One region of the Parazoarcus communis genome, then DNA from elsewhere that is predicted to be linked to it. Evidence: predicted binding sites of a transcription regulator. Region 1 holds the regulator's gene; each other region holds the start of a gene.
What was found. Region 1 encodes sigma-54, which starts transcription at its own class of promoters, with help from an activator protein. Its sites were predicted from a motif close to TGGCACGCTTNCTGCTNA; they were not measured.
Positions count from the first base shown of each region.

Region 1 (10,483 bases):
GGGGCGTCACCCGGTGCGACAGCCCATGCGTAAGGGGTGATGTGGTAGGGCGTGCCGGGCGAAATCAGGCGCGCCCAGTCTGACCTGTCGACCATGCGATGGCCGAACGGGTAGTCGGTGATGAACACGTCGGCACGCCCGGATTCGACGGCCTCCTCACGCGCGTGCGGCGATCCCAGTACCGCAAGCCTGGCGTGGCGAAGCTTGTCGATCATGACCCGTTCATGGATCGTGCCTTTGGCGACGGCCACGACAACCCCTGGCTGATCAATGTCGTCCCACTGATTGATTCGCCGGCTGCTGCGCGGGGCAACCGCATAGATGTCGCTCGCAAGGTAAGGGGCGGTGAACCGAAGCTCTTCCGCACGCTCGGCCGTGATCCCGACACCAAACATCGCGACGTCGCAGTTATCGTTGAGCAAGTCCTTCGTCAGGCGCGGAAAGCTGCTGTCGACGAACTCGACGCTGACGTTCAGTTCCCGGCCAAGCTCAAGCGCGAGATCGATGTCGATCCCCCGTAGCTCGTGGGTCGCCGGATCCCGGTATGTCATCCCGAAATACTCTGGCCAGATGCAGACCCGGACGCGCTTCTCGTCGATGATGCGATCAAGACGGCTTTGATGCGCGTGCGCGTCGGAGGCGAGGCCCTGAGCGAGGGTGGCGCCGAGGAGCACGAGAAGCCAGCGAGCAAGTTGGAGAGGGAGCGGGGAAGTCACGGGTATCCTCATTGCAGCCGCGCGCCTCGATGGCACTGCGCTGCAGGGGCGCGCCTTCGCCACGCCGGCGGGGTGCGCATGTCGCCGGATCGGCTCCGGCAAGCTCATTTCTATTACAAAAGAACTAAGTTATCAAGCACCGGAATGTGACAGCAGCCGGCCTGGTGCAGGGCGTGCGGGCAGGATGGCGCCTGCCATCCTGCCATGCTCATGACAGGAACATGCGGTAGGCCGGATTCGCCGTTTCGTCGACATACTCGTAACCGAGACGCTCGAGAAATGCATCGAAGGCGCCGTTGTCTTCCGGCGGAACCTGCATGCCGACAAGAACCCGGCCAAAGTCGGCGCCGTGGTTGCGATAGTGAAAAAGGCTGATGTTCCAGTCCGAACGCAGATTGGAAAGGAAGTTGATCAGGGCGCCCGGGCGCTCGGGGAAGGTGAAGCGGTAGATCACTTCGTTCGTTGCCTGCGGCGCGCGCCCGCCCACCATGTAGCGAACGTGGGTCTTGGCCAGTTCGTCGTCGGTCAGGTCGACTGCCGGCAGATCGTGACGGGCCAGCATTTCCACCAGTCGCGTGGCTTCGTTGCGGTTATGTACGGTCACGCCGACAAAGATGTGAGCCTTCTCGGTGTCCGCATAACGGTAGTTGAACTCGGTGATGTTGCGATTGCCGAGCAGGCTGCAGAACTTGCGGAAGGAGCCTGCGTGTTCGGGAATGGTGACCGCGAGCACTGCTTCGCGCTGTTCGCCAAGCTCTGCACGTTCGGCCACGAAGCGCAGACGGTCGAAGTTCATGTTGGCGCCGGAGGCGATCGCGACCAGGTGCTTGTCGCGCAGCTTGTTGCGGCGCGCGTATTCCTTGGCGCCCGCAACCGCAAGCGCGCCGGCGGGCTCGAGAATCGAGCGGGTGTCCTCGAACACGTCCTTGATCGCGGCACAGATCGCGTCGTTATCGACCAGGATCATCTCGTCGACGTACTGCTGACACAGGCGGAAGGTTTCGCGGCCCACTTCCTTGACGGCAGCGCCATCGGCAAAGATGCCCACCTGATCGAGCGCGACCCGTCTGCCTGCGGCCAGCGAGCGCGTCATTGCGTCGGCGTCGACCGCTTCGACACCAATGATCCGGGTCTCCGGGCGCAAACGCTTGATGTAGGCTGCGACACCGGAAATCAGGCCGCCGCCGCCCACGCAGCAGAACACTGCATGGATGGGCTGCGGGTGGGCTCGCAGGATTTCCATGCCGATGGTGCCCTGGCCCGCGATTACATCCGGATCGTCGAAAGGATGGACGAAGGTAAGCTTCTCGGCCTTCTCCAGTTCAAGCGCGTGGGCGTAGGCGTCGGAGTAGGACTCGCCCACCAGCACGACTTCACCGCCCCTGGCCTTGACCGCGTCGATCTTGATCTGCGGCGTGGTGCTGGGCATGACGATGACCGCACGGACCCCGAGCTTGTTCGCCGACAGCGCCACACCCTGGGCATGATTGCCCGCCGAGGCACAGATGACCCCACGCTGCAGGGCCTGCGGCGACAGCTTGACCATCTTGTTGTACGCACCGCGCAGCTTGAAGCTGAACACCGGCTGCATGTCTTCGCGCTTGAAATACACTTGATTGTGAATTCGGGCGGAGAGATTGCTGGCGAAATCCAGCGGTGTCTCGATGGCGACGTCGTACACCTGGGCGTTGAGGATACGTTCCAGATAATCCGGGCTTGCGGCGGTCATGGCTTTGGCTTTGTGCGAGGGCACTGCGGTAAAGGGGCTGAGGGTAGCAGTCGATGCGGCACTGCGGCAAGCGCAGTGCCCGAAAAAACATCGCGGCGCAAGAGGGGTTGCCCTTAGCCGGGGCGGTCGGAGGCGGTGCCGTCCGGCTGGTCGGCTTCGAGCAGTTTGATCTGGCGCTCGATGAACTCCTGGGTGGAGTCCACTCCTCGCAGCTGCAGAATGGTCGAGCGCACCGCGGCCTCGAGCAGGACCGCAAGGTTGCGACCGGCGGCAACCGGCAGGGTGACACGGGGAATCGCGTCGCCGAGGATGTTCTGATGCTCGCGCTGCATGGGCAGCCGGCTTGGGTCGTCCTGGCCGGGCTGGCGACGTTCGAGGTGACAGATCAGCCGCAGGCGCATCTTGCGGCGGCAGGCGGTTTCGCCAAAGATGGTGCGGATGTTGAGAATGCCGAGTCCGCGCACCTCGATGAAGTCCTGCAGCAGTTCGGGGCAACGGCCCTCGAGCACGCTGGGTGCGATCCGCGAGAATTCGACGATATCGTCGGCAACCAGGCCGTGACCGCGCGAGATCAGCTCCAGCGCAAGCTCGGATTTGCCCGCGCCGGAGTTGCCGGTAATGAACACGCCGAGTCCGAGCACGTCCATGAACACGCCGTGCAGCGACACCTTTTCAGCGAGCTGCCGCGACAGGTATAGGCGCAACTGGTCGATGACCCCGGCAGCCGGCTGCGGTGTGGTGAACAGCCCGACGTTGTGCGCCGCACAGACGCCATGGACGATGTTGGGCACTTCGCAGCCGTCGGCCAGGATGAAGGCGGGCGGATGTGCAGACAGGATGTCGTTGAGGTGGTGCGCGACCTTGTCACGTGACTGCCGCTGCGCCCAGGCCAGCTCGGCTGCGCCGAGGATCTGCAGGCGGGTAGGGTGAATCAGGTTGAGGTGGCCAATCAGGTCGGCTGGCCAGATGCGCTCTTCGGCAACAGAGAGAACCGCGTCGATACTGCCGCTGACATGGGTCAGCTGCAGACGTTCGCGGTTGTCCTCATACAGCTGCGAGAGGCTCGTTTGTCGCATCGGTACCCCAGTCGTTGAACAGGGTGTGTAGCGCCTGTGCGTCGGGTGCGGCCTGCAGCTGTTCGCGGAAGCTGCGATCGCTGAACATCTGCGCCAGCTCCGACAACAGCTGAAGGTGGGTTTCGTTGGCCTGTTCGGGTACCAGCAGGACAAACAGCATGTTCACCGGACGACCATCGGGCGCATCGAACTGCACCGGGGCTTCGAGACGTAGAAACGCGCCGGCTGCGTCCTTCAGGCCCTTGATGCGGCCGTGGGGAATGGCAATGCCCTGGCCGAGGCCGGTCGATCCAAGGCGTTCGCGCGCAAACAGGCTGTCGAACACCATGCTGCGGGCGATGCCCTGATTGTTTTCGAACAACAGGCCGGCCTGTTCGAAGACGCGCTTCTTGCTGCTGGCGTCGAGGTCGGCAACCACGTTCGAAAGTGGCAGGAGTTGGGAGATGAGGCTCATGCGCTTTGGGGCTCACGCAACGCCGCCGGAGCGGACGCCACGCTGAAAGGTCTCTCAGGCCCGGGCAAAGCCGGACCGCCAAATTGAGCGGCGGATTATAACTTCACCCGGGTCCGAAAGGCCTGGTGAAAAATCACGCCTCGGGAGTCTGGTGCTTGTGCGAGTCGTGGTGGTGATCGGTGCTCTTCTGCTTGTACTTGAGCACCTGGCGATCGAGCTTGTCGGTCATCGCATCGATGGCAGCGTAGAGGTCGGCGTCGGCGCTTTCGACGTGAATGTCCTTGCCGCGCACGTGCACGGTGACTTCAGCCTTCTGGTCGAGTTTCTCAACGGAAAGGATCACGTTCACGCTGGTAACGTTGTCGAAGTGACGGATCACGCGGTCAAGCTTGCCGGAGACGTACTCGCGGATGGCCGGTGTCACTTCAACGTGGTGTCCGGTGATGTTGAGATTCATGTTAACTCCTCTTGGTATCAAAGCGTTTTACGCAGACTGACCGGCGGGATATTGAGTGATTCGCGGTATTTGGCGATTGTGCGCCGCGCGACCACGATACCCTGCTGGCCCAACAGATCGGCAATCTTTGCGTCGGACAGGGGTTTCTTTCTGTCTTCGGCGTCCACCAGCTGGCGAATCAAGGCACGAATCGCTGTGGAAGAAGCCGCACCACCGGTGTCGGTGGCAACGTGACTGCCAAAAAAATACTTGAGTTCGAATACGCCGCGCGGCGTCGCCATGTACTTCTGAGTGGTGACGCGCGATACGGTTGATTCATGCAGCTCGAGCTGGTCCGCGATCTCCCTGAGGGTCAATGGACGCATTGCCACCTCGCCATGATCGAAGAACTGTCGCTGCTGGTCAACGATGGCCTGAGATACACGCAAAATGGTATCAAAGCGCTGTTGTACGTTCTTGATCAGCCAGCGTGCTTCCTGCAGCTGGCCGGTCAGACCGCCGCCCTGGCCCCGGTTCTGCTGCAGCAGGCTGGCGTAGAGCTGGTTGATGCGCAGGCGCGGCATGGCTTCGGCGTTGAGCGACACCGTCCACCGGTTGCGGATCTTGCGCACCACGACATCGGGCAGGACGTAGCGGGTTTCTTCGTTGGAATGCTGCGACCCCGGATGCGGGTCGAGCCGGCACACCAGCGCCTGGGCATCGCGCAGGGCGTCGTCGTCGCACCCGGTGAGGCGCTTGAGCTTCGCAAAGTTGCGTTCGGCCAGCAGCTCGAGGTGCTGTTCGACGATGACCAGCGCCAGGTCGCGGCAGCTGCCTGCCGGCATGGCGCGCAGCTGCAGGCCGAGGCACTCCTGGGGGGTGCGTGCGCCAATGCCCGCCGGTTCGAGCTGCTGCACGTGCCGCAGGGCAATCGCGAGGTCGTCGAGGTCGTAGTCGAGTTCGGGCGGGAGCAGTTCGAGCAGGTCCTCGAGCTCCTGGTGCAGGTAGCCGTCGCTATCGAGCGCTTCGATGATGAAGCGCACCAGCATGCGGTCACGGTCCGTCAGCGGGGACAGGGCAACCTGCTGATCGAGATAGTCGCGCAGCGAGGTGCCTGCGGCCTGGAATTCCTGGAAGTCGCTGTCCTCGTCGTCGTCGCTCTTGCTGCTGGCGCCGCTGCCGGTGCCCGACCAGTCCATGCCTTCGTCAAAGTCGGCCGATTCGTTCTCGTTGCGGGGCTCGGCTTCCTGGTTGGTCTCGGCGCTGGTCTCGCGCGGGGTCTCGGTTGCGGGCTGCGCATCGTTGCCGACCGCGGACGGTGCGAAGTCGCTGCCGTCGCCGTCCTCACGCTCGAGCATCGGGTTTTCCAGCAGAAAGCGTTCGATTTCCTGGTTGAGCTCGAGCGTAGAGAGCTGCAGCAGTTTGATGGACTGCTGCAGCTGCGGGGTGAGCGTCAGGTGCTGCGAGAGCTTGAGCTGAAGGGTTGGTTTCATGATGCCAGTCGGGGCGTGCCGGAATCAGAGACGGAAGTGCTCGCCGAGGTAGACCTGGCGCACTTGTTCGTTGGCGATGATTTCGGGCGGCTTGCCGCTGGCAAGCACGCGGCCGTCGGTAATGATGGTTGCGCGGTCACAGATGCCGAGCGTTTCGCGCACGTTGTGGTCGGTGATCAGCACGCCTATGTTGCGCTCCTTCAGGAAGCGGATGATCTTCTGGATGTCGAGTACGGCGATCGGGTCGACCCCTGCGAAAGGCTCGTCCAGGAGGATGAGGCGCGGGTCGGTGGCAAGCGCACGTGCAATCTCGCACCGTCTGCGTTCTCCGCCTGACAGCGAGATGGCGGTGTTGTCGCGCAGGTGCGCAATGCCAAGTTCTTCGAGCAACTCTTCCAGGCGTTCGTCGATCTGCGCCACCGGCAGTCCGCGGAGCTCGAGTACTGCACGAATGTTCTCGGCGACCGTGAGCTTGCGGAACACGCTCATTTCCTGCGGCAGATACGACAGCCCCAGGCGTGCGCGAGCGTGGATCGGCAGATCGGTCAGGCGTGCGTCGTCGAGCGTGATCTCGCCGCCGTCGGCGCGCACCAAGCCCACGATCATGTAGAAGCAGGTTGTCTTGCCTGCGCCATTGGGGCCCAGCAAGCCGACCACTTCGCCCGAGCCAACCTCGAACGAGACGTCATGGACGACTGTGCGCGCCTTGTAGCGCTTTTGCAGGCCGGTGACCTTAAGCAGACTCATCGGGGGCTTCTTTCAACAGTTTGCAGATCACGTCAGTGGAAAAACCACGGGTTTGCAGGAAACGCGCCTGGCGCGCCCATTCGCGGCGATCGTCAGGTGCGAGGCCAAATCTAGACTGCCACACTGCACGAGCCCGGTCGAGTTCGGATTCCACACATTCGCTCTCGATGGCCTCGTCGATCAAGTCCTTCGATACGCCACGTCTCGCGAGCTCGTGGCGCAGCCGCTGGCTGCCAAACCGGGCAGCCTTGCTGCGAACCCACGCTTCGGCAAAACGGGTGTCGGAGAGCAGTTCGAGTTCGCTCATGCGAACCAGTACGGCTTCGATCTCCTCGGCGCTGCCATATGGAGACAGCTTGCGCGCAAGCTCCACCCGCGAGTGATCCCGACGGGCGAGATGGCGCAGCGCGCGTTCGCGCAGACTCGGCTCGCCCATCAGGGGTCAGCGTCCGGACGGGGCGGAGATCAGGCTTCGGAAGCGACGGGTGCCGCGCCACCGAGCGCGGCCATTTCGCCGAGTCCGACCGCTGCGCGAACCTTGTTCTCGATTTCACGAGCCAGCGCCGGGTTTGCGCGCAGAAACTCGCGTGAGTTGTCCTTGCCTTGGCCGATTTTGTCGCCGTTGTACGAATACCAGGCGCCGGACTTGTCGACGATCTTGTAAGTCACGCCGAGGTCGATGATCTCGCCTTCGCGGGAGATGCCTTCTCCGTAGAGAATGTCGAAGTGCGCTTCCTTGAACGGCGGCGCGACCTTGTTCTTGACGACCTTGACACGCGTTTCCGAGCCAACGACTTCGTCGCCCTTCTTGATCGCACCGGTACGCCGGATATCCATGCGGACCGAAGCGTAGAACTTGAGCGCGTTACCACCGGTGGTGGTTTCGGGGCTGCCGAACATGACGCCGATCTTCATCCGGATCTGGTTGATGAAGATCACGAGCGTGTTCGTGCGCTTGATGTTGGCGGTCAGTTTGCGCAGAGCCTGCGACATCAGTCGTGCCTGGAGGCCCGGCAGCTGGTCGCCCATCTCGCCTTCGATTTCGGCTTTCGGGGTCAGTGCGGCAACGGAGTCGATGACGACGATATCCACGCCGCCCGAACGCACCAGCATGTCGGCGATTTCGAGCGCCTGCTCACCGGTGTCGGGCTGGGAAATCAGCAGGTCGTCAATGTTGACGCCGAGTTTCTCGGCGTAGCCCACGTCGAGCGCATGCTCGGCGTCGATAAAGGATGCGGTGCCGCCGAGCTTCTGCATTTCGGCGATGACCTGGAGGGTCAGCGTGGTCTTGCCGGACGATTCCGGACCGTAGATCTCGACTACACGGCCACGCGGCAGGCCGCCCAGGCCGAGGGCAATGTCCAGCCCGAGCGAGCCGGTGGAGACGGTCTGGATGTCGCGCTCGATACTGCCGTCGCCCATCCGCATGATCGAGCCCTTGCCGAATTGCTTCTCGATTTGAGAGAGCGCGGCGGCAAGCGCCTTGGCCTTGTTGTCGTCCATGAGTGGTCCTTCCTGAGTGAGACGCGAATTATGGCACAGAGCTTGCTGAGATGCTGCTGTCCGAATCGGTAAGGCGAAGGACCTCTTCAAGTGCGGCGATGACGGTCTGCCGTCGCACGGCTTCGCGGTCGCCGTCGAAGTGGCGGGTGGTGGGGAAGACATCGCCCCAGCGCAGCGCAGTGGCGATGCAAACCGTGCCCACCGGCTTCGCCGCACTGCCGCCACCGGGCCCGGCAATGCCTGAGACCGCGACGGTAATACTGGCAAGGCTGTGCTTCAGGGCGCCCGCAGCCATCTCCGCAACCGTGGCCTCACTCACTGCGCCATGCGCGGCGAGCGTCCCGGTGCCGACGTCGAGCATGTCGATCTTTGCCGCGTTCGAGTAGGTGATGAAGCCGCGGTCGAACCAGGTCGAGCTGCCCGCCGTGGCGGTGACGACCTCGGCAATCCAGCCGCCAGTGCAGGATTCTGCGGTGCCAAGCATCCAGCCCTTGCGGGTCAGGGCCTCGCCGACGCGGGCCGAGAGGTGTTCTAGCGTGTTGTCCATGGGTTCAGGCGCCGAAAATGGCAACGAGTACGGCAAGCGAGAGCAGGGTGTAGCCCGCGGCAAGAAGGTCGTCGAGCATGACCCCGAAACCGCCCTTGACCCGGCTGTCGGCCCAGCGGATGGGCGGTGGCTTGGTGATGTCGAACAGGCGGAACAGCGCCACTGCAACGGCCTGCCAGATCAGGCTTGCGGGTGTGAAGGCGAGGACGAGCCACATCGCGACCATTTCGTCCCAGACGATGGCGCCGTGATCGGAGGCGCCGAGCGCGCGTCCGGTGCGCTCGGCTGCGAGAATGCCGGCAACGAAGAGCGCGCACACCAGCGCGAGGAAGGTCGCTTCCGACAGCGGCGTGCGCAGCAAGGGATAGAGCAGCCATGCCAGCAGTGTGCCGGCCGTGCCCGGGGCCTTGGGCGAGAGCCCCGAGCCGAATCCGAGTGAAATGAAATGGGCCGGGTGGCTCAGCAGCAAGCGCGTGGTGGGGCGTGTTTCAGGCAAAGTGGTCGTATCCGGAAAGCATGGGATAAAGCAGGCGGCCGTCGGTCTCGCGCAGCATCAACTGGCGGGGGTGGCCGGTGAGGCGGCCAATGCGGTGCAAGGCAATGCCCTGCTCATGCGCGATCTTGAGTACGGTGTCACGGCGATCGGCGGGGGCGCAGAACAGCAGTTCGTAATCGTCGCCACCGGCGAGCAGCGCACGCCGCGCCTGAGCCTCGTCGGCCCCCGTCGCACGCAGTTCGGCCAGGGGGAGCAGGGCAATGTCGATTTCGGCGCCACAGTCCGAACGCTCGAGGATATGGCCGAGATCGCCCAGCAGGCCATCCGAGACATCGAGCATGGCGTTGGCGATGCCGCGCAGCGCCAGGCCGAGTTCGACCCGGGGGGTGGGGTGCTGCAGGGCGCGAATGCAGTGCTCACGTCCCGTCGGGCCAAGGTCTATCCTGTGTTGCAGGGCTGCGAGGCCGAGTGCGGCCAGTCCGGGCTGCCCGGAGACCCAGATATCGTCACCGGTGTGACCGCCAGCCCGCGTGATGGCCTTGCCCGCAGGGAGTTCGCCAAGGATGGTGATGCTCAGTGTGAGCGGGCCGCGTGTGGTATCGCCGCCGGCAAGATCAACGCCGTAGCGCGATGCGCAGGCGAACAGACCCGCCGAAAACGCCGCGAGCCAGGCTTCGTCGGCGCCCGGCAGGGTCAGGCCAAGAAAGGCCCAACGCGGCTCAGCACCCATGGCGGCGAGGTCGGACAGGTTCACCGCAAGCGTCTTCCAGCCAAGATCGTGCGGATCGGTGTCGGGAAAGAAATGCGTGCCGGCCACCAGCATGTCGGTCGATACCGCCAGTTGCATGCCCGGGCGCGGGCGCATCAGTGCCGCATCATCGCCGACGGCAAGGTCGGTATGCGCCGTGGGGCGGGTGAAGTGGCGGTGAATCAGCTCGAACTCGGAAGACATGGATCTGAACGGGAAAATTCGGGTTGGCGCCCGAGCTTACCGCACTCGCTGGTCGTGTGGCGCGCCCGGCACTGTTGCAATCATGGTCTTTGAGGAGGAATAAGCCTTTCTTGCGTCGCTGCCGACGCCCCAAAATGGGTAAGATGCGGTGCAAAGCGGTAAATGAGTGGATACTTAATGGTTCAGACCTCGCATCAAGGACTCCGTGGCAAGTTGCTGGCGATCGTCATCGTGATCGTCGGTATCGTCATGCTGCCGGTTCTCGTCATGGGAGACCGCTATCTGGTGCGGCAGTCCGGCGCCGAGGCCGAGCGGCAGCTCAAGGCTCTGAGCC
Region 1 covers NZ_CP022187.1:4,405,239-4,415,721, forward strand. The annotation lists gene CEW83_RS20175 (substrate-binding periplasmic protein) at 1-716, opposite strand, end outside; gene ilvA (threonine ammonia-lyase, biosynthetic) at 925-2,445, opposite strand; gene hprK (HPr(Ser) kinase/phosphatase) at 2,559-3,521, opposite strand; gene ptsN (PTS IIA-like nitrogen regulatory protein PtsN) at 3,490-3,975, opposite strand; gene hpf (ribosome hibernation-promoting factor, HPF/YfiA family) at 4,109-4,432, opposite strand; gene CEW83_RS20200 (RNA polymerase factor sigma-54) at 4,450-5,904, opposite strand; gene lptB (LPS export ABC transporter ATP-binding protein) at 5,929-6,651, opposite strand; gene recX (recombination regulator RecX) at 6,638-7,087, opposite strand; gene recA (recombinase RecA) at 7,117-8,154, opposite strand; gene CEW83_RS20220 (CinA family protein) at 8,183-8,701, opposite strand; gene CEW83_RS20225 (phosphatidylglycerophosphatase A) at 8,706-9,197, opposite strand; gene thiL (thiamine-phosphate kinase) at 9,190-10,149, opposite strand; gene CEW83_RS20235 (EAL domain-containing protein) at 10,312-10,483, shown strand, end outside.

Region 2 (10,483 bases), 1.9 Mb from region 1:
GAAACGAGGCCAGCGGCATGAATTGCGGCTGGCCTCGAACAAGGCAGGTGCAGCGTGCGAGCGTGTCAGCCCAGACGCAGGAAGTTGTCCCGGTAGTGCGCCAGCTCGGCGATGGACTCCTGGATATCGGCCAGCGCAGTGTGCGCCCCGGCCTTCTTGACGCCCTTGTACACCTCCGGATTCCAGCGCTTCGCCAGCTCCTTCAGCGTCGACACATCGAGGTTGCGGTAATGGAACCAGGCCTCGAACTGCGGCATGTAGCGCACCAGGAAGCGACGGTCCTGCCCCACCGAATTGCCGCACATGGGCGACGTACGCGACGGCGTCCATTCCTGCAGAAACGCCAGCATCTGGGCCTCGGCTTCAGCCTCGGAGACGGTGGACGCACGCACCCGATCGATCAGACCCGACTTGCCATGGGTATTCTTGTTCCAGTCATCCATCGCATCGAGCACGCTGTCGGGCTGATGCACCACGATCACCGGTGCTTCGGCGACGGTATTGAGATCGCTGTCGGTAATGACGACCGCGATTTCGATGATGCGATCGGTGTCCGGTTCGAGGCCGGTCATTTCCATGTCCAGCCAGATGAGGTGATTCTGATCCTGTGCCATAATCCTTGAGCCTTTCGTGCGCCGGGCGGGCTGTCCGCGGCGAGATGAAACATTCCCGGCCGCGATTGTGTCACATAATGGTCCATCACTTCCCGTCGGCTTTCCCGGATGTCCCCACACCTGTTTACCGTACTCTTCCTCATCGCGCTCGGCAGCACGCTCCTCGTCAAGACGGGTCTCATGCTGCGCCAGATCCGGCACGTGCGCGCTCACCGCAATGCCGTGCCAGGTGCGTTTGCCGACAGCATCGGGCTTGAGGCACACCAGCGGGCTGCGGACTACACCGCCGAGCGGGTGCGACTCAGCCTGGTCGAGCTCGCAGTCTCGGCGGTTTTCGTACTCGCACTCACCATCGGCAGCGGCCTTCAGCTCATCAGCACCCTCTGTGCAGGACTGTTCGATGCAGGCTCCATCGCCCATGGTGTCGCGCTGCTGGCCATGCTCGGCGTAATCAGCTGGGTGATCGACCTGCCGTTCTCCCTGTACCGTACCTTCGTCCTGGAAAAGCGCTACAACTTCAATCGCATGACCCCCGCCCTGTTCGTCTCCGACAGCCTTAAGCAGGCGGCGCTGGCAGCGGTGATCGGCCTTCCGCTCCTCACCGGCGTGCTGTGGCTGATGGCCGCAATGGGCGCAGCGTGGTGGGTCTGGGTGTGGGCGGTCTGGCTCGGCTTCAACCTCCTCGTCCTGCTGATCTGGCCGACCTTCATTGCGCCGCTGTTCAACCGTTTCAGCCCGCTCGCCGACGAGCAGCTCAAGCACCGCGTCGAATCGCTGCTCGATCGCTGCGGCTTCCGCTCCAAGGGGCTTTTCGTGATGGACGGCTCGCGCCGCTCCGCGCACGGCAACGCCTACTTCACCGGCTTTGGCGCGTCAAAGCGCATCGTGTTCTTCGACACCCTGCTCGACAAGCTCACGCCCCAGGAGGTCGAGGCCGTGCTTGCACATGAACTCGGCCATTTCCACCACAAGCACATCGTCAAGCGCCTGCTGGTGCTCGCCCCGGCCAGCCTCGCGCTGTTTGCGCTGCTTGGCTGGCTGCTTTCGCAACCCGCCTTCTTCAACGGCCTGGGCGTGACTCAGACCGGCACCGCAGCCGGGCTCGCCCTGTTCTTCCTCGCGCTGCCCTGGTTCACCTTTGCCCTGACACCGCTGATGAGCCAGTGGTCACGCCGCCATGAATTTGAAGCAGACCGCTACGCAGCCAGCCATACTCAGGCAAACGACCTGGTCAGCGCGCTGGTAAAGCTGTACCGCGACAATGCTTCGACACTCACGCCCGACCCGGTGTACTCCGGCTTCTTCGACTCACACCCGCCGGCTGCAGTGCGTATTGCACGGCTTCAGGGCTGACACACCCGGAGCCGTGACGGAGAACAACAAGGAGGATGACATGAAAATACATCTACTGATCGCGCTTGGCTCCACGCTGATGTTCAGCCTTCCGGCTGCCGCAGATCCGTTTGCGGAAGCCGACATCAAGCTGGGCGGCGAGATGCACGACAAACTGTGCGTCGCCTGTCATGAACAGAAGTACGGCGGCAAGGACGGCTCGGACATCTATATCCGGGTTGATCGCCGCGTCAATTCGCCCAGCGCCCTGAGCCAGCAACTCACGGCGTGCACGACCATGCTCAATCTTGATCTGTTTCCGGAAGACGAAATGCACATTGCCGGCTATCTGAACAAAAACTACTACAAGTTCAAGTGAATATTCGCAACGCAGGCAGCCGCAAGCGCGCCCAGGCAGAGACAAGCACCGGCACCGTTGTCGCCGCCTTTGGCCGTCACTACGAAGTGGACACCGCGGATGGGCGCCTGCGCTGCTATCCGCGGGGCAAACGAAGCAGCTTTGCCTGCGGCGATGAAGTCGACATCGCCGCCGCCGGCGACGCGCAGGGCGTCATTGAGCACCTGCACCCACGGCGCAACCTGCTGTGGCGCTCGGACGCCTTCCGGGAAAAACTGATCGCCTCCAACCTGAGCCATATCGGCATCGTCGTCGCCACCGAGCCGGGCTTTTCGGACCTGCTGATATCACGCTGCATCGCGGCAGCGGAAAGCCAGGACATCACCGCAGTGATCGTGCTCAACAAGGCCGATCTGACGGATCGACTGGAGACAGCACGCAATCAGCTCGCCCCGTTTTCCGCCCTCGGCTACGAGGTGCTCGAGGTTTCGGCGCTGGATGGCGCGGCATCGCTGAAGGCCAGCCTGTCCGGGCACCGCAGCATTCTTGTCGGACAGTCCGGCATGGGCAAGTCGACACTGACCAACGCGCTGATACCCGAGGCCGAGGCCGCCACGCGCGAGATCTCCACCGCACTCGACACCGGCAAACACACCACGACCTTTGCGCGTCTCTATCCGCTCGGCGAGGGCTGGCTGATCGACAGTCCGGGCCTGCAGGCTTTCGGACTAGCCCACATGACACCGGATGAACTGGTCGAGAGCTTCATCGAGTTTCGACCGCACCTTGGCAAGTGCCGCTTCCGCGACTGCAGGCACGAGGCCGAACCGGACTGCGCACTCCTCGGCGCACTCGCGGCGGGACAAATTCACCCCCGCCGCTTCGAGCACTACCGCATCATTCGCAGCGAAATCGCCGCCGCGAAACAGGCCAATCCGGGCTGGTAAATGAAACGGGAGGCCATCAATGGCCTCCCGTCTGCGTTCAGCAAGCAGACCGGGTGATCGTCAGGACACCGGCACCAGGAAGTCGTCCGCAATCCGGTTGCCCAGCGACTGCACGCGATCGAGCAGGCGCATGGTGTAGCTATGCAGCCCGCCACGAACGATGTCATCGATCTTGCCAAAACGCAGTTGCGACTCCAGTTCGCCAGCCTGACGCTCGGTCTCCGCCGACTGGGCGTTGCTGACACCCTGAAGGTTGGCATAGACCTCCTTCATGCAGCGCGCCAGCGAACGCGGCATGTCGGCACGCAGCAAAAGCAGCTCGGCCACACGCGCCGGCGTGATCAGATCGCGATACACCTTGCGATAGACCTCGAAGGCCGACACCGAGCGCAGCAAGGCACTCCATTGATAGTAGTCGGCAGCGCCGCCCTCCGACTCGCCCGCAGGCAGCAGGATCTGGTACTTCACGTCGAGAATCCGCGCGGTATTGTCGGCGCGCTCGAGGAAGGTGCCGATGCGGATGAAGCGCAGCGACTCATCCTGCAGCATGGTGCCGATGGTGACGCCACGCGACAGGTGAGAGCGGTACTTCACCCACTCGAAGAACTCGCCGGGGCCGACATCGAGAAACTCTTCGCGTGTGAAGTCGCGCATCTTCAGCCAGGTGGCGTTGGTGGTTTCCCACAGCTCCGAGGTCAGCGTTCCGCGGACAGCATGCCCGTTCTCGCGCGCAGCCAGCAGGCAGCTGCGAATGCTCGAGTGGTTGGTGGGCTCGAAGATCATGAAATCGAGCACGTTGTCGGGCGTGATCTCGGAGTGGCGCTCGTGAAAGGCCGCCTCGAGCCCCATGATCCGCAGGGTTGCGCCCCAGGCCTGGTCCTCCTGGACCTGCGACTGCGGCATCATCGACATGCGGTAATTCACGTCCAGCATCCGTGCAATATTCTCTGCCCGCTCCATGTAGCGGGCCATCCAGTACAGGTGATCTGCAGTACGGCTCAGCATTGTCTGTTCTCCATCAAGCCATTCATCACGCTTCAAGCACCCAGGTGTCCTTGGTTCCACCGCCCTGCGAGGAGTTCACGACCAGCGAACCTTCGCGCAGCGCGACCCGGGTCAGGCCGCCGGGAACCAGCTGGATCTCCTCACCGGACAGGACGAAAGGACGCAGGTCGATATGGCGCGGCGCAATCCCCGACTCGACAAAAGTCGGGCAATTCGACAGCGCAAGGGTGGGCTGGGCAATGTAGCGCTCGGGGTGGGCCACCAGCACCTTGCGGAAAGCCTCGATTTCATCCTTGGAGGCCGCCGGTCCCACGAGCATCCCGTAGCCGCCCGAGCCGTGCACCTCTTTCACGACCAGCTCAGAAAGGTGATCGAGCACATAGGCCAGATCTTCCTTCTTGCGGCACATCGAAGTCGGTACGTTGTGCAGGATGGGTTCCTCACCGAGGTAGAAGCGGATCATCTCGGGCACATACGGATAGATTGACTTGTCATCGGCCACGCCGCCGCCGATGGCATTGGTGACGGTGACGCCGCCCGCCTGGTAGGCACCCAGCAGTCCCGGCACACCGAGCACGGAGTCGGGCCTGAAGGCGGTCGGATCGATGAAGTCGTCATCCACCCTGCGGTAGATCACATCCACGCGCTGCGGGCCTTGCGTGGTGCGCATGAAGACATGATCGTCCTTGACGAACATGTCCTGCCCCTCGACCAGCTCCACCCCCATCTGCTGTGCCAGAAACGCATGCTCGAAATACGCGCTGTTGTACGCCCCCGGCGTCATGACAACCACCGTCGGGTCGGTCACCCCGGTCGGCGCCACGCTGCGCAGCATGTTGAGCAGCATGTCGGGATAGCGGTCGACCGGCGCCACCTTGTAATGCGAGAACAGGCGCGGGAAGAGCCGCATCATCATCTTGCGGTTCTCGAGCATGTAGGACACGCCCGAAGGCACACGAAGATTGTCCTCGAGTACGTAGTACTCGCCCGCGCCAGCACGCACGAGGTCGACCCCGGCGATATGTGCGTAAATATCACGCGCGACATCCACGCCCTGCATCACCTTCCGATACTGGGCGTTGTTGAGTACCTGCTCGGGCGGAATGTGCCCTGCCTTCAGGATATTCTGGTCGTGGTAGATGTCGCCGATGAACATGTTCAGCGCCTTCACCCGCTGCCTGAGGCCTGCAGCGAGGATGGTCCATTCCTCTGCGGGAATGATGCGCGGAATGATGTCGAACGGAATCAGGCGCTCGGTGCCTGCATTCTCCCCATACACCGCAAAGGTGATTCCGTACCGGTGAAACAGTGCATCCGCTTCAGCCCGCTTCTGGGACAAGCGCTCCGTGGGCATCTCGGACAGCCAGTTGGCATAAGAGGCATAGTGCGGACGAACCCGCCCCGCCTCATCGGTCATCTCGTTGTAGAAATTCTTGATGGTCATGACACGAAGCCTGCCTTTCTCGTTGTGATTCCGGACGAGTAGATAGGAGCGAAAAACGTGCCAGCATAAAAGCAGGCGCCAACCCATCAGGCAGTGTCTTTGGAGCAGCTAACGCACCATTTAAGTGCCTTGTCGGGTCATTGCACCAAAATGTGGTGCATCCCACCTCCCGCGGGTGGGCGCGCACGAATCCGGCGCATAAAAAAACCCCGCCGAAGCGGGGTTTTTGCAAGGCAGGAAATCCTGACGATCAGATGCGCTCCCAGATCGTGGTGATGCCCTGGCCGCCACCGATACACATGGTGGCCATGCCGTAGCGGCCATTCACGCGGATCAGCTCATGCAGCAGCTTGGTGATGATCACGCCACCGGTTGCACCAACCGGGTGCCCCAGTGCGATGGCGCCACCGTTGGGGTTGACCTTGGACGTATCGAGTTCCAGCCCCTTGTTCACCGCGATCGACTGGGCAGCAAAAGCTTCGTTGGATTCGATGACATCCATCTTGTCCAGCGACAGGCCAGCGCGCTGCAGCGCAATCTTGGAGGCAGGGATCGGACCTTCACCCATGAGTTCGTTCGGCACGCCAGCAATGGCGTAGGACACCAGGCGAGCGATCGGCTTGTGACCAGCAGCGGCAGCCTTGGCAGCCTCAGCCAGCACCAGGAAGGAGGCGGCGTCGTTGATACCCGACGCGTTACCTGCGGTGACCGAACCGTCTTTCTTGAACGCCGGCTTCATCTTGCCCAGCGCTTCCATGGTGGTTGCACGCGGATGCTCGTCGGTATCAAACACGACCGTACCCTTGCGGGTTTCGAACGTGATCGGCACGATCTGGCTCTTGAAACGGCCTTCAGCAATTGCAGCGGCAGCACGATTCTGCGATTCCAGCGCGAATGCGTCCTGATCTTCGCGGCTGATGTCCCACTTGCTGGCCAGATTCTCGGCCGTGATACCCATGTGGCCAACGCCGAACGGGTCGGTCAGCACAGCGACCATGGCGTCGATCGCCTTGGTGTCACCCATGCGGGCGCCGCTGCGCAGCGCAGGCATCAGGTATGCCCCGCGGGACATCACTTCCACGCCGCCGCCGATGGCGAAATCGGCGTCGCCCAGCAGAATTGCCTGAGCGGAGTTAACAACTGCCTGTTGGGCAGAGCCGCACAGACGGTTAACCGCGAACGCAACGGATTCCTTGCTCATGCCACCCTGGATCGACGCGAGACGGGCAACATAGGCGTAGCGGGAATCAGTCGGGATGCAGTGACCGACCGCAGCAAACGATACTGCCGCAGGATCGACACCAGCGCGTGCGATTGCTTCCTTGACCACCAGTCCACCCAGTTCGCCCGGCTCGATGTCCTTGAGCGAGCCATTAAAGCCACCCACTGCGGAACGAACGGCACTCAGCACTACGACTTCACGATTAGCCATCAATACACCCTCCTCGAAAATTAACCGCCAACCCAGCCCGCAAGACCCAGCAGGGCAAGCATTACCAGACACACGACCAGTGCTCGCCACACGAGCCCGACCGTGCTTTGCATGTAATCGGCGTCGGCTTCGTCCCCCAGCCCCATTTCAGGCCGCTCGACGATCTCTCCCGAAATATGTATGGGCATGCCAAGACGCACACCCAATGCACCGGCGCCGCTTGCAATCAGTATAGCCGAGCACTTGTCTGGCCACAGCATTGCCTGCGTGCGCCAGCAGAAAACCGCATCCTCGAAATCCCCCGCCACCGAAAATGACGCAGCGGTAAGACGTGCGGGCATCCAGTCAATTACGGCGAACGCCTGTCGCGCGAAACGACCGAAGCTGCCGAACTCGTTGTCGGTGCGGGAGCCCCATTCGTCGTCGAAGAAACGCGCAAGACGGTACATCAGCGCTCCACTCGCCCCCGGGAGCAGCACGAACCAGAACGCCACGCCGAACACGCTGCGGTGAGAAGCAATCAGCGCCTGCTCAATCGCAAGCCTGGCCACCTCGCTGGAACTCGCCTCCTGGTACTGACCACCGCGCCATTCCGACAACAGTGCGCGCGCGCGATCGATTTCGCCCATGCGCAGCGCAAGATGGATGTCGGTAAAGAAATGACTTTCCTGCCTGAAGCCCATGGTGAAGTAGAGCACCACGATGTTGAACAGGAAGGCCAGTAGCGGATGGATGTGCCACAACGCGAAGAAGGCGATTGCGCACGCCACCGTCGCCAGCACGACCACCAGTACCCAGGCAATGCGCCCATTGCGGGCCCGCCCGTCGTTGAAACGCACAACCAGCGCCCCCGCAAGCTTACGCAACGGCCCGACGACGAGTTGCTGCACGGAAAGCGGTCGAACCTGCTCGATCAGCAGGGCAATGATGAGCGAAAGAAGCGTCATGCGAATTCGGTAAAAGGGGAAAAGTCGTCGTGAATAATGGTTTGCGCCCAAGATACCACAAACACCGTGACTTCTTCGCACGCGCGCCGGCACGTAAACCGGTAAACCGCGAAAGCCTCAACCGCGATTGCTGACCGCGCCAGACGCAGCTCAGGACGACTCTGCAAGGATCAGGATCGTACCGGATCCACCTCGGTCATCACACGATAGAGCGACATCAACATACCGGCGGTGGCACCCCATATGTAGTAATCGCCATACGGCATCGCGTGAAAGTGCCGCGTGCGCCCCTCAATCTCGAGGCTGTGGCGCAAATGATTTGCCGGATCGAGGAAATGCGACAGCGGCACCTCGAACGCTTCGGCTACTTCAAAGGTATCGAGCGTCAGCTCGAACGGCGGATGAACAAGGCCGACCACCGGTGTGACCCGAAAGCCGGTACCGGTAAAGTAATCAGGCAGTGCGCCAATGAGTTCCACACGATCGGCACCCAGCCCGATCTCCTCCTGCGTCTCGCGCAGCGCCGTGGCGACCGGCGACGCATCCCCTTTCTCCACCCGCCCGCCGGGAAAGCTGATCTGCCCCGGGTGATGATGCAGATGATCTGTGCGGCGTGTCAGCAGGACTGACGCAGCGTCGTCCCTCAGCACCAGCGGCACCAGCACTGCAGCAGGCATGTGCGCATCACCCCGAACCATCTCGGGCCAATCGGATCCCGCGGGCAGATCCCGCGCAGCTTTCAATCGCTGCTTCAACGCTTCAGAACAAACATCCCGCACCTGTGACTCCTTGATTCCATCCACGCGCCCTGCCGTCGCTCCGCGACAATCCCCGGCGCATCAATAGCGCTTGCGCAATACAAGCCTGCTTCCCTCGCGGGTCATCTCCATCCGGCTGAGAAAACTCATTCCAAGCAAGGCAAGCGGGAGATCGTTCTCAAGCACTGAAGCCTCAACATCGTTCAGCACCAGCGTGCCGACCCTGACCGAATCCAGTCTGACCCTCCACACCTTTCTCAACCCTGCTGCAGTCTGGGTTGCGCCCACCTCTGCCTTGGACAGGTCAATACCGAGACGACGCGCATCCGACCGGCCGATGGAGACGACCGACGCCCCGGTATCCACGAGAAAACGGATCGCACCATTGTTGACATGTCCATTGACAAAAAAATGCCCCTGACTGTCACCCTCGAGGTATACATCTGAATTGCCCTCCGCTGCAGCGCGCCTGACGACGCGCTCACCCAGCCGCACGCTTTCCCGTCGGCCATCAACAAAGATCCGGGCAGTGTCGCCGTCGATTGCGACGAGTTGCACCCCCTCCGGCGTGCGCTGCCCAACGGACAAGGTTCGAGGGGGACCACCGTCTACCACCAGCACCGCCTTGTTAGCGAAGATTCCGGCAACGGCCACGTCTGCGGCGGAAGCACATATCGGAAGCACTGCACTCAGGCTGACGATGAATCTGCTCGACCAGCGAATGGTCATTGACATGGGGTAACTCCAGCGATGCTGAAACGGTCTCTGGTTATTACATACTTGCCGTTGTTCGTCGAGTCAGAAACACACTGGTTTCGACCATGATGATGGTCCGGGCACGGATTCCCGGCGTCCATCGCCACCTCGACACAGCTAAGACTTAAACATTATTGACCGACCGGTCGATCAATTTAACGATCTTTTGATCCAGGTCAAACTCTGCCGGACCAAGCTGCCTCATCTTTCACTTCGCGCAGCACACGCTGCCACCAAGACCAAGATGAGGAGACAGGCATGGCACATAACGAGAAGCTGGCGATGACGATGGAGTTTCCGCCGGCGACAGAGCAACCGAACATCTACCCGCTGTCGTGGAACGCGCAGACCGCCAAGATGGAAGAGGTCTGGGATGCGGCACAGCGCGAGAACTGGGACCCCAAGAAGCTGCCGTGGGACACGCTCGATGTCGAGTCCTACACCTGGGAAGAGCGCGAGTCGATCGCGTACTGGTGGACCCTGCTGTCGGTATTCGATGCCTCTGCCCCCCCTGTGTTTGCCGAAGCCTTCATCAAGACCTATGAAGTGCACGAGGAAGACCCCGTCCGGCGCTGCTTCTTCTCGGTCACCCGCGACGAACAGAACCACGAGCAGATGTGCGGCCTGGCCATTACCCGCTTTCTCGGCCATCCCGATCCGATCACCTACGAGCCAAAAACCGATCTCGGCAAGCGCCTGCAGAAAAACGCGAAGTGGCTGTATTACAACGGCGGCCGCTACTGGACGGGCTACAAGAAGGCCGTGCCCAAGTATTCGCTGGCGGTCCTGTTCTCATCCTTCCTGATGGGCGAGATCGCGGCGGCGACGATCTTCAAGCAGATGCACGACAACTCGCGCGAACTCGTGTTCAAGGAGGCGTTCCGCAACAT
Region 2 covers NZ_CP022187.1:1,755,217-1,765,699, forward strand. The annotation lists gene orn (oligoribonuclease) at 66-614, opposite strand; gene CEW83_RS07965 (M48 family metallopeptidase) at 723-1,967, shown strand; gene CEW83_RS07970 (cytochrome c) at 2,008-2,325, shown strand; gene rsgA (ribosome small subunit-dependent GTPase A) at 2,328-3,251, shown strand; gene CEW83_RS07980 (alpha-E domain-containing protein) at 3,312-4,256, opposite strand; gene CEW83_RS07985 (circularly permuted type 2 ATP-grasp protein) at 4,282-5,700, opposite strand; gene CEW83_RS07990 (acetyl-CoA C-acyltransferase family protein) at 5,951-7,132, opposite strand; gene CEW83_RS07995 (CobD/CbiB family protein) at 7,153-8,079, opposite strand; gene CEW83_RS08000 (CoA pyrophosphatase) at 8,250-8,777, opposite strand; gene CEW83_RS08005 (retropepsin-like aspartic protease family protein) at 8,919-9,566, opposite strand; gene CEW83_RS08010 (diiron oxygenase) at 9,852-10,483, shown strand, end outside.
Region 2: CEW83_RS07985 (circularly permuted type 2 ATP-grasp protein) is a predicted target of sigma-54. The motif match lies at 5,746-5,763, and genes of this name have one in related genera.

Region 3 (10,483 bases), 2.1 Mb from region 1:
CCGCTCGAACTGCTCAAACAATACGACAAGGGGCGCGTGTCCGGCAGTGATGATACGGAGGGAACCCAAACCTCCGTGTGAGTTGTATCCGTGCCGTATTGCCGGCTTCTTTCGGTGGACGGCATGTCATTTGCAAGTACAGGGAAAATACAAGGGAGAGGATGCTTATGACTACGTATATGGACTTTCACCGCAGGTCGATCGAGGATCGCGACGGCTTCTGGGGCGAGCAGGCGCAGCTGGTCGACTGGCACAAACCGGCTGACCAGGTCTGCGATTTTTCCAACCCGCCTTTCGTGAAGTGGTTCAAGGGCGGCGAAACGAACCTTTGCTACAACGCAGTAGACCGTCATGCCGCAAAGCGGCCGAACGATCGCGCGCTGGTCTACATTTCCACCGAGACGAATGAGGAGAAGGTGTATTCCTTCTCCGAACTTCAGCGCGAAGTAGAGCGCATGGCCGCGATTTACCTCGAACTCGGGGTGAAGCGTGGCGACCGTGTGCTGATCTACATGCCGATGATTGCCGAGGCTGCGTTTGCGATGCTGGCCTGCGCCCGCATCGGCGCCATTCACTCGGTCGTGTTCGGTGGATTCGCCGCCGGCTCGCTGGCCACTCGTATCGACGATGCCAAGCCCGTGCTGATGGTCAGTTCGGACGCCGGCATGCGCAACGGCAAGCCGGTGCCCTACAAGCACCTGGTCGACGAAGCCTGCAAGCTGGCCGAGTTTCCGCCGGCCAAGGTGCTGATCATCGACCGCGGTCTCGACAAGGGTTTCCCCAAGGTCGAGGGACGTGACGTCGATTACGCTGCGCTTCGTGCCAAGCACATGGATGCGCAAGTGCCAGTGACGTGGCTTGAATCGTCCGAGCCGAGCTACATCCTGTACACCTCCGGCACCACGGGCAAGCCCAAGGGCGTTCAGCGCGACACCGGTGGCTACACGGTGGCGCTGGCTGCGTCGATGAAACACATCTTTACCGGCGGCGAAGGCGAGACGATGTTCTCGACCTCGGACATCGGCTGGGTGGTCGGTCACAGCTACATCGTCTATGGCCCGCTGGTCGGCGGCATGGCGACCATCATGTACGAAGGTACGCCGCTGCGTCCTGATGCAGGCATCTGGTGGCAGATTGTCGAGAAGTACAAGGTGAGCGTGATGTTCTCGGCGCCGACCGCGGTGCGTGTGCTCAAGAAGCAGGATCCAGCCTTCCTCAAGAAGTACGACCTGTCCTCGCTCAAGCACCTCTTCCTGGCGGGCGAGCCGCTGGACGAGACCTCGCACCAGTGGATCATGGAAGAGCTCGGCATCCCGGTCATCGACAACTACTGGCAGACCGAAACCGGCTGGCCGATGCTGGCCGTGTGCCGCGGTGTCGAAGACAGCCCGATCAAGCTCGGTTCGCCGGCCTTCCCGGTCTACGGCTACGACCTTCGCATCTATCGCGAGGACGGCACCGAGTGTGGCGCCAACGAGAAAGGCATTGTCGGCATCGTGCCGCCGCTGCCGCCTGGCTGTCTGTCCACCGTGTGGGGGCAGGACGAGCGCTTCGTGTCGACCTACTTCACGCTCTTCACCGATCCGGTGGTGTACTCGTCGTCGGACTGGGGCATCAAGGACGAGAAGGGCTATCACACCATCCTTGGGCGCATGGACGACGTGATCAACGTCGCCGGCCATCGTCTGGGAACCCGCGAGATTGAGGAGGCGGTGCAGACGCATCCCGCAATTGCCGAGGTGGCGGTTGTTGGTGTGCACGACGAACTCAAGGGTCAGATGCCGATGGCGTTCGCGGTGGTGAAGGATGCCAGCGTGGTCGATACGGCAGAGAAGCGTGCGGCACTTGAGAAAGAGGTGATGAAAAAGGTGGATGCGAGCCTTGGCGCAATCGCACGTCCGGCCCGTGTGCTGTTCATCAACGGTCTGCCCAAGACCCGTTCAGGCAAGATGCTGCGTCGTTCCATCCAGGCGCTGGCAGAAGGCCGCGATGCCGGAGACCTGACCACGATCGACGATCCGAGCACGCTCGATCAGATCAAGCAGGCGCTGGCTGGGTGATCCATCCGGATGAAGCCTGAGCAGTAACAGGAAGGCCCGCATGTTGCGGGCCTTCGTTCATTTTGAGAGCGCGCAGACAAGGTGCCGCACGCGCGTTCAGTCCCCGGTGAGCTTCTTGCTGCCCGATGCGTCTTCGAAGCCGCTCTCGATCTCTTCCTGCACCACGCGCCACATCGGCTTTACCAGGAAACGCATGTTCTTGATGATGCTGGGTACGTCCATCATTGAAGGAACGCGAGTGCCCCGGTGCTCCACCGGCCCGCCGATCTGACGGATGTCGACGCCGAGCTTGCCGAAGTGCGACGCGAGACGCGGTTCGGTGAGGACGAACAACGTGTCGATGCCGCTGCGCGCAGCCAGTGCCACGGCCCCGAGGTAGAGGCCGATCGGAATGTAGGGAAAGCGAGGGCGGTCGCCCGTACCGAAGTCATCGTCACTGATCGCGACTGCGGCCTTGTCGTCGCCTTTCCGTCGCCGGTACGTGCCTCGCACCGCAAGGCGCGACACCTCTGCGATGCGGTCGCGCGGAAGCTTTAGCGGATCGATGATCGAGCGGTCAAGCGTGTTCGCACAGGTACGTTCGAATGGCAGCGGCGCAAGCGGATCGTCCGGCTTTGCCAATACCAGCCGGGTGCACCCCACCAGGTGATTGGGTGCGTTCGAGGTGCGGATCAGGCAGTGCAGGCTGTGCGGATCGTATTCGTCGGTTTCAAGCCGGTCAGGACGCTCCGGCTCGAACTTCAGCTCTTCGCAATAGACTTCGTGGCGGATGCGGAAGACGTCGTTGCGCAGGGCTTCGTTCGTTGCCGGTGCAATCTCGAAGTACTTGCGAAAGCCGTGGCCGAGGTTGAAGCGTTCGAAGATCTTCATGATTCGTGAGCCTGAAAGCGTTAGTTGCTTTGCCGGAGTGCGTCGACGACAGGCGTTGACGCTACACGGTTCGCAGGAAATATGGCAGCAAGCGCAGCTGCAGCCACCCCGATCAGGAAGGCAATCGCAACAGTGGCGGAATCTACCCTGATAAATGCCGTGTAGCCCACGTTTGCATTCGGAGGAGGAGGCATCGGGATGCCGATTGCGGAAATCGTTAAAGCAAGGATGATGCCAGTCAGCACACCGAGTGTCGCACCAATCAGACCCAGCAGTGCATTCTCGAGCAGGATCAGGCGAAAAACCTGCCTGCGCGTGTTGCCCAACGCCTGTAACGTTCCGAACTCACCAAGGCGCTCGAAGGCACTCATGTTGACGGTGTTTGCAACAGAAAGCACGACCATGAAAAGAATGATCAGCTGCAACACGCCAAACTGTCTGTCATACAGCTGCAGGGTCTTGTCGTAGAAATCCGAAAGTTGCCGCCAGTTGCGCGAGTCCAGTCCCGCAGGGAGGGCGCCTGTAATGGCCGCCTGAGAAGTCTCTGTGTCCTCGGTGCGATCGAGCGTCACCACCAGCAGATTAGCGCCGGCCGTAGCCATCAGTTCGCGGGCGGCACCAAGGGTAATGCGTACAGCTCTGGCGTCGAAATCCTTGGAAAAGCTCTGGAAGACGCCAATGATCTCGAAGTCGAGCGTATTGAGTGCGCCATCCGTCGTGTTCATGACCAGGATCACCGAGTCGCCGGGCTTGACGCCGAGGGAGTGAGCGACGCCCTGTCCGATCATCATTCCGAAGGTGTCGTCGTCGGTCAGCTGACGCCCCGCCGTAATGCTGAGATAGGTGCCCAGACGGGACTCCTTGTCCGGCTCTACTCCCTCGCCAATGATCGGCAGGTCACGTTTGCCATTGTTGAGCAGGCCTGCAAAGCTCAGACGCGCAGCCACTTCGTTGACCCCCGGTTGCGCCTTGATCAGGTCGGCGACGGCTTCCGGTTGGTCGATCAGGTAGCGGTCCGGCTGACGTGTGCCCTTCTCCAGAAAGTCTTGGCGAAATACCTGTACGTGGCCTGTTTGGGAGTGAATGATTGCCTCCCCCAACTGCACGAAAATGTCCTGAACGAAGCCACCCGACAGAATCAGTCCGGCTACGCCGAAGATGATCGCTGCAAGTGTCATTGCGGTCCGGACTTTCTGGCGGAAGATATTGCGCAGAGCGAGTTTGAATAGCATCGTGCTCACCGCTGGTGACGCAGCGCGTCAACGATATTCATGCGTGACGCCTTCCATGCGGGGAATACGCTGGCGAGCAGGGTCGTCACGAATGCCAGTAGGAACGCATCGATTGCCAAGGCCGGCGAAATGGAAATGGCGCCGATATACCCACGTGCCATGCCTGGCGGTGGCGGCATTGGAATGCCGATCAGCGAAACGATCTCCCCGCACAGGTAGCCGAGCGCAACGCCGATGATGCCTCCAGCGAGCCCCAGTAGCGCCCCCTCGAAAATGAACAGCGTCAGAACGCCACGTCGCCGAACTCCAAGCGCCATGGAGGTTCCGATTTCGCCAGTGCGTTCAATGACGGCCATTGAAAGCGTATTGGAGATACTGAGTATGACGATCAGTGCAATCAGGATCCGTACGACACCAATCTGGCGCGAGAACAGTTCTACCGTCTTGTTGTAGAAATCGGCGAGCTCACTCCAGGGGATAACCTCGAACTCTGCGGCAGGCAGGGCTTTGCGGAGAGATTGGGCAACTTCCGCCGTTGCCGCGGTGCGATCAAGAAGCACCGCCCAACTGGTCGATCCGTCCACCCTCATGAGTTTGCGAGCGACGTCAATCGGGACCCGGAGCGCTGTATCGTCGTAGGCCTTGGTGACAGTTGCAAAGGTGCCGGACACGGTCAGCTCTACTGCATTTGCCCCCCCGGACGCAGTGGTCGCGAGCAGTACGACCGAGTCTCCTGGTACTGCACCCAGATTTGCCGCCAGCCCTTCGCCCAGCAAAACCGAGTTAGGTGGGCTGTTTGGCAGATCGGATCCCGCGGCAATAATAATTGCACGCGTGATTGGGGCTTCTCGTTCCGGGTCGATACCCTCGCCAACAAACGACACCGTTGCGTCGTCCTTGCTGAGAAGGCCGCTGAATGCGAGCCGTGGGGCTACCGTGCGGAGTCGCTCGCCCACGGCTTCGGTTACCGCAGCCGTGTCGCTGGGCAACAGATAGGCGTATGGATCACCCAGTCCTTCGCGAAAGTAGCCTGGGCGTGTGATCTGGATGTGGCCAAGCTGGGAGTGGATCGTCGACTCCCGCATATCCTGGTATATCCAGTTGATGAAACCACCGGCGAGAAGATATGCAATCACTCCTCCGGCCAATGTTGCCAGCGCGAGAAGTGCCCGTCTCCTCTGGCGAGCAACGTTTCGTGCTGCCAGCGCGATCGATTGGCGAGCGAGTGTCACTGGGGGCAGATGCATTAGAGGTTGGCGTCCATCATTTGACCCTTATCATATTTTCATTGGACCAATAATGCACGGGGTTGTCGCCTGGAAGCGGTGCCAAGCGAGCGCCGGTCTCTGGCGCAACGGCTGCGTGAGGGTGCCGGCCGAGGATGATTGACTGTGCGCGATGGCGTGAGGTGCGGTCTGCAGTTCCGGTGCGTGGACGGGAAGGGATTTGGTAAGCTTGCCTCAGTACTGCCTGCGGGAGGTCTGGGAATCGTTGAAGGGCACATCGCAGTCGGCGGCAATGGCTGGCTCTGGAACTGCCTCTGGACGAACAGGATCCGCAGGCGAAGGCTCGGGAGACAATCGGGAAGCCTTGTACTGTTGAATGTTCCAAAGCCTCAATCCAAAAAGAAAGCGCTCAAATAGGACTGGACGGACGATGCCAAATACACAAAGCGAAACGCGGTTTACGCAGCAGGTTTCCGACCAGCTGAAAGCAATCGTCGGGTCGGAGTTCGTCTGTACAAGCAGCGAAGATCTTGATCGTTATTCCCGGTGCACCATTCCGTGGCAGAAACGTTGCGCAGCGGTCGTCTTTCCGGGGAGCGGGGAGGAGGTTTCCCGGGTCATCAAGCTTGCTGGCGAGCACGGACTGACGATCTGGCCGTTCAGCACGGGAAAGAACTGGGGCTATGGAGCGTCGCTGGCGACAGAGGATGGCGCGATCGTGCTCATCCTTGAGCGCATGAACCGCGTGCTTGAGGTAAATGAAGAACTCGCCTATGTCGTCATTGAGCCCGGCGTAAGCTACCAGCAGTTGAACGCCTATCTCAGGGAGACAGGCTCCAGGCTTTGGGCGGACTGCACCGATGGCCCTCCGGAAGGCAGTGTCATTGGCAACGCCCTGGAGCGAGGTATTGGTGAAACGCCTTACGGGGATCACTTCGGAAACCTCTGCGGCCTTGAAGTCGTCTTGCCGACAGGCGAGTTGGTTCAGATTGGTACTTCGTCGAAATCGCAAAGAACCTGGCATACACACAAATGGGGCTTGGGGCCCTATATCGAGGGGCTGTTCAGCCAGTCGAACCTCGGAGTGGTGACACAGGCGGGCTTGTGGTTGATGCCTGAGCCTGAAGAATACAATTCCTATGTCTTTGAAATTCGAAATGAGGCCGACGTGCCGGCCGTCATGGACGCATACCGCAAGCTTGCGCTGTTGGGCGTGGCTGTAAGCAAGCTGCACATGATCAATGACTTCGTCACAATCACTGTTCTGACACAACGCCTGCATGAAGATGTGCCGTCCAAGGGGCGGCTTTCCGCCGCTGACCTTGACGGCCTTCGGCACAAGTATCGAATCTCGCCTTGGAGTTGTGGCGGGGGGCTGTACGGTACGCGCGAGCAGGTGAAGGTGCAGCGCAAGCTGCTGCGCCGCGAGCTCGGCCCCTATGGGCGCTTGATTTTTCTGACCGATGGGCGGCTATCGCTCCTCGATAAGCTCGTCAGACTGGTGAAGAAAAACGACTGGATGCTTCCGTTCCTGCATGGATTGGGCAAGACCTCACTTCCAGTCCTTGAGCTTGCGCCTCACGCGCACAGGATTCTGAAAGGCATTCCGACAGAGTACTTCGTGCGGCATGCCTATTACCGGCATGGCGCATCGCGTCCGGACAGCGATGTCGATCCAGCTGCCGACCGCTGCGGGCTGATCTGGTTTGCGCCGATCCTGCCGGTGATCGGCGCCGAGATCGTGCGTTACCTTGCCGACTCGCGAAAAACCTTCGAAGAGTACGACTTTGATTTCTACGTTGCCATGCTCATGATGAATCCGCGCTCAGTCGTGTGCCTGATGGCGATCATCTATGACAAGGAAAGTCCTGATGAGGTAGAGCGCGCAAAGGGACTTTACGCGCGGCTGGTGCAGGATATGCAGGCGGTCAATCTTCAACAGTATCGCGCGGGGCTGGCCGGGTGGGACTCTGTTTATCGCGGAGCCCCCGAACTGAAGAGTCTGAATGGTCGCATCAAGAAGGCGCTGGACCCCAAGGGGGTGATAGCGCCGGGCCGCTACGATGTCGGTAGTGCAATGCCGGCGAGCGGCGTCGAGCCGACTGATCCTCCCGGCCTCTGACCCGTGGTGTGAAGCCGCATGCTCCGGCACATCGCGGTGAATTCAAGGAAAGGCATTGGCATCGCGGGTGTGTGGGGAAGCGTTCAGGTTTCGGGCGGGATTAACCGCTTTGTGATGCTGGTGTGGCTGTCGGGATTTTTTACATTCACGAATCCAGGACGCTTTTTCGCAATGAGAGTTTTTGTTTTTAATTAATGTAAAACATTGACTTAGACGTCATTCCACACTGTTGGCACGCTAACTGCTTATTGGTAGCAGCGGATGTTCTGCAACGAATTCACACTACTCAAGAGGTGCTGGAATGAAAAAAAATCTTATCGCGATCGCACTCGCAACCGGCGCAGCCCTGGCAAGTGCTCCTGCTTCCGCCGTGGTGGTTGCAGGCATTGACTTTGGTACGCTTGGTGCGTCCAATACCCACATCGAAACGATGACGCTTGCCCAGCAGTTCATCAATCCGGCCACCACTGCACCGGGTACGGGTTCTGGCATGGGCTACGGCTACATCACCACGATCAACGGCAACAGCAACTACTGCACCGCTGGCGGTGGATGCGGCCTGTTCTACACGGTGAACTTCACCGGCGGTACCTTCACGTCGGCAACCGACATCCAGTTCACCGGTACCGATGTAAACCTGTACTACCTCAACGGTCCGCTCCTGAACCTGCTGACGCAGAACTCGAACGCGAACCTGGCTACGATCATGGGCGGCACGCTGTATGCGTCGCTGACCGGACACGGCAACCTTGGTGGCGCGACTCCGGCCAACGTGGTCAGTCAGGCATCCGGTAACCTCAGCGGCGCAACGCTGAACTTCTTCGGCAACGGTCTGCTTGATGTTGACACCGCTGCTGGAAATGCGGCTTTTGCTGCCTTCCTTGACGGCAACGGCGTGCCCGACGCTGCGGGTGGTACGGCTGACCTCGCTTACACGGAATCGGCCAACAACTTCGTTCTGAATCCGTTGGACGTTTCTGGCGGACTGGCAAACGGTTGCTCGACCGGTACTGCAGCAACCGGCGCATGGTGTCTGGCTGGTACGCTGAACACCCGCGGTGTTGCAGAGGTTCCGGAACCCGGTACGCTGGCGCTTCTGGCCCTCGGCCTTCTCGGCGGTGGTCTGGTACGTCGCCGTCGCGCCTGATCGTTGATCAGTGGCTGTGAAAAAGGGCACCTTCGGGTGCCCTTTTTTTGTGGTGTGATCCCCGCTCTGTGACAGATGCGGACGTTGCGGGAGGCTCGTGAGCTGTCTGGCTGTCGCTACCTCGCAGAGACCCTTCAGTTGGGCCCGAGCGGATGTTTCTGCTCAAGAAAACGTGCGAGCACTCGCGGCAAGTAGTCCTTGGCGTCGGGAATCGCCTCTTTTCGGCTTTCAAGCCAGGCGCTGTACTTTCGATTATCGAAGCCCTGCTGATCGGCAAGGTAGTCCATGTAGATCGGAAGCGTTGCCAGCGCTCGCCTCTGCTCCGGTTGCATGAATCGCCCGGCAAGGTTGAGCGCGCCCATGAAAAGACCAATAGGCAGTTTCAGTGCAAACGGGACGTTGAGTCCGTGCCTGTGGAATGCGTCCCTGACAAGCAGGCGAAGGTCGACGAGTCTGATCGATTTCTCGGGACCCGAACACAGGTGGAAGATCGATCCGACTGTTTCGGGATCGGTGCTTGAGGAGACGATCGTGCTGGCAACCGTGTTAACCGGAATGGTGTCGAGGCGAACGTCTCCAAAGTCCGGGTACAGGCCAAACGTGCGGCGCCCGGAAAGGAAGTCACAGATAAAGTAGAAAATCTGAAAGTGGATGATCTTGCCGTCGCGCGAGTCGCCGATCACCATGCTTGGCCGGTGGATCGTGATGGGCAGTTTCTCCTCTTCGAGGGCTTTGCGTGCCAAGGCCTCGGCTTCGGATTTCGATTGTTCGTAGGTGTTGTGAAACTCGCGGGGCTCATCGATCCAGGTCTCGGGCAGCGCGCCCGAGCGCTTTCCCGCAATGCCGACAGTGCTCACCAGATCGATCTTGCGGAGGGTGCCGTTCTCGGCAAGCTTCCGGGCGAGCGTCAGAATGGCTTGCATCGAACCTACCGCTGAGTGACGGGCCTCTTCCAGGCTGAGGTTCATCCGTACGCTCGCAGCGCAATGAACGATATGAGTGGTGTCACTGACGACTTTGGCGTAATCGACGGGAGGCATTCCGAAGTTGGGTTCGGCTGCGTCTCCGCGCAGGGGGGTGATACGGCGCCGGGTTTCGGCGTCAGCCGCGATCCCCCAGAACGCACACAGTTTCTCGAATCTCTCTGCGAGATGCTGATCCGATTCAGCGCGCAGCAGAATGCGCAGTTTCACGTTCTCGTTGGCATGAAGCAGGGGGACGATCGCGCTGCCAACGGCACCGGATGCGCCGGTTAGGAAATAAGTATTCATGGGGTCAGAATCACCGGAGGGTTGGTTCGGATGTCCGTGTCAGGTGACAGGCGCGGGGCTTCATAGGCCCGCTCGATATCGCGCTCAAATCGCGTTTCAACCTGTTTGCGACGAATTTTCAGGTTTGCGGTAAGCTCGCCAGTCGCAATTCCGAGTGGTCTTGTGCTTGCGATGACCGCGCCTGGGCGCTGGTAGGGGGTAAATGCTTCGCATGCCCTGGCGACGTCACTGCTTATCGTCTTTTGCCCCTCAGGCGTTTGTACCTGCTTTCCCATTTCGTGTTCAGGGCTGAGGGTAATGATGGCCACCGGGAAAGGGCGGTCTCGCCCCACGATAATGGCGTGATCGACATAATCGATCTGTTTGAGCGCTGCCTCGAGTGGGGCTGGCGCGATCCGCCTCCCGGTCGAGGTCTTGAAGACCTCGCTCTTGCGCCCCTCAAGCCAGACGTAACCGTCGGCGTCGAGTCGGGCGAAGTCCCCGGTGTGCAGGTACGCTTCGCTGTCTATGGGGGTGTCGTGCGCGTCTGCCCCGTAGTAGCCGCTGAACACGCCA
Region 3 covers NZ_CP022187.1:2,274,327-2,284,809, reverse strand. The annotation lists gene CEW83_RS10375 (diguanylate cyclase) at 1-81, shown strand, start outside; gene CEW83_RS10370 (propionate--CoA ligase) at 168-2,060, shown strand; gene CEW83_RS10365 (PEP-CTERM/exosortase system-associated acyltransferase) at 2,157-2,930, opposite strand; gene CEW83_RS10360 (ABC transporter permease) at 2,951-4,162, opposite strand; gene CEW83_RS10355 (ABC transporter permease) at 4,168-5,409, opposite strand; gene CEW83_RS10350 (FAD-binding oxidoreductase) at 5,819-7,510, shown strand; gene CEW83_RS21625 (PEP-CTERM sorting domain-containing protein) at 7,812-8,657, shown strand; gene CEW83_RS10340 (SDR family oxidoreductase) at 8,792-9,928, opposite strand; gene CEW83_RS10335 (AMP-dependent synthetase/ligase) at 9,925-10,483, opposite strand, start outside.
Region 3: CEW83_RS21625 (PEP-CTERM sorting domain-containing protein) is a predicted target of sigma-54. The motif match lies at 7,741-7,758, and genes of this name have one in related genera.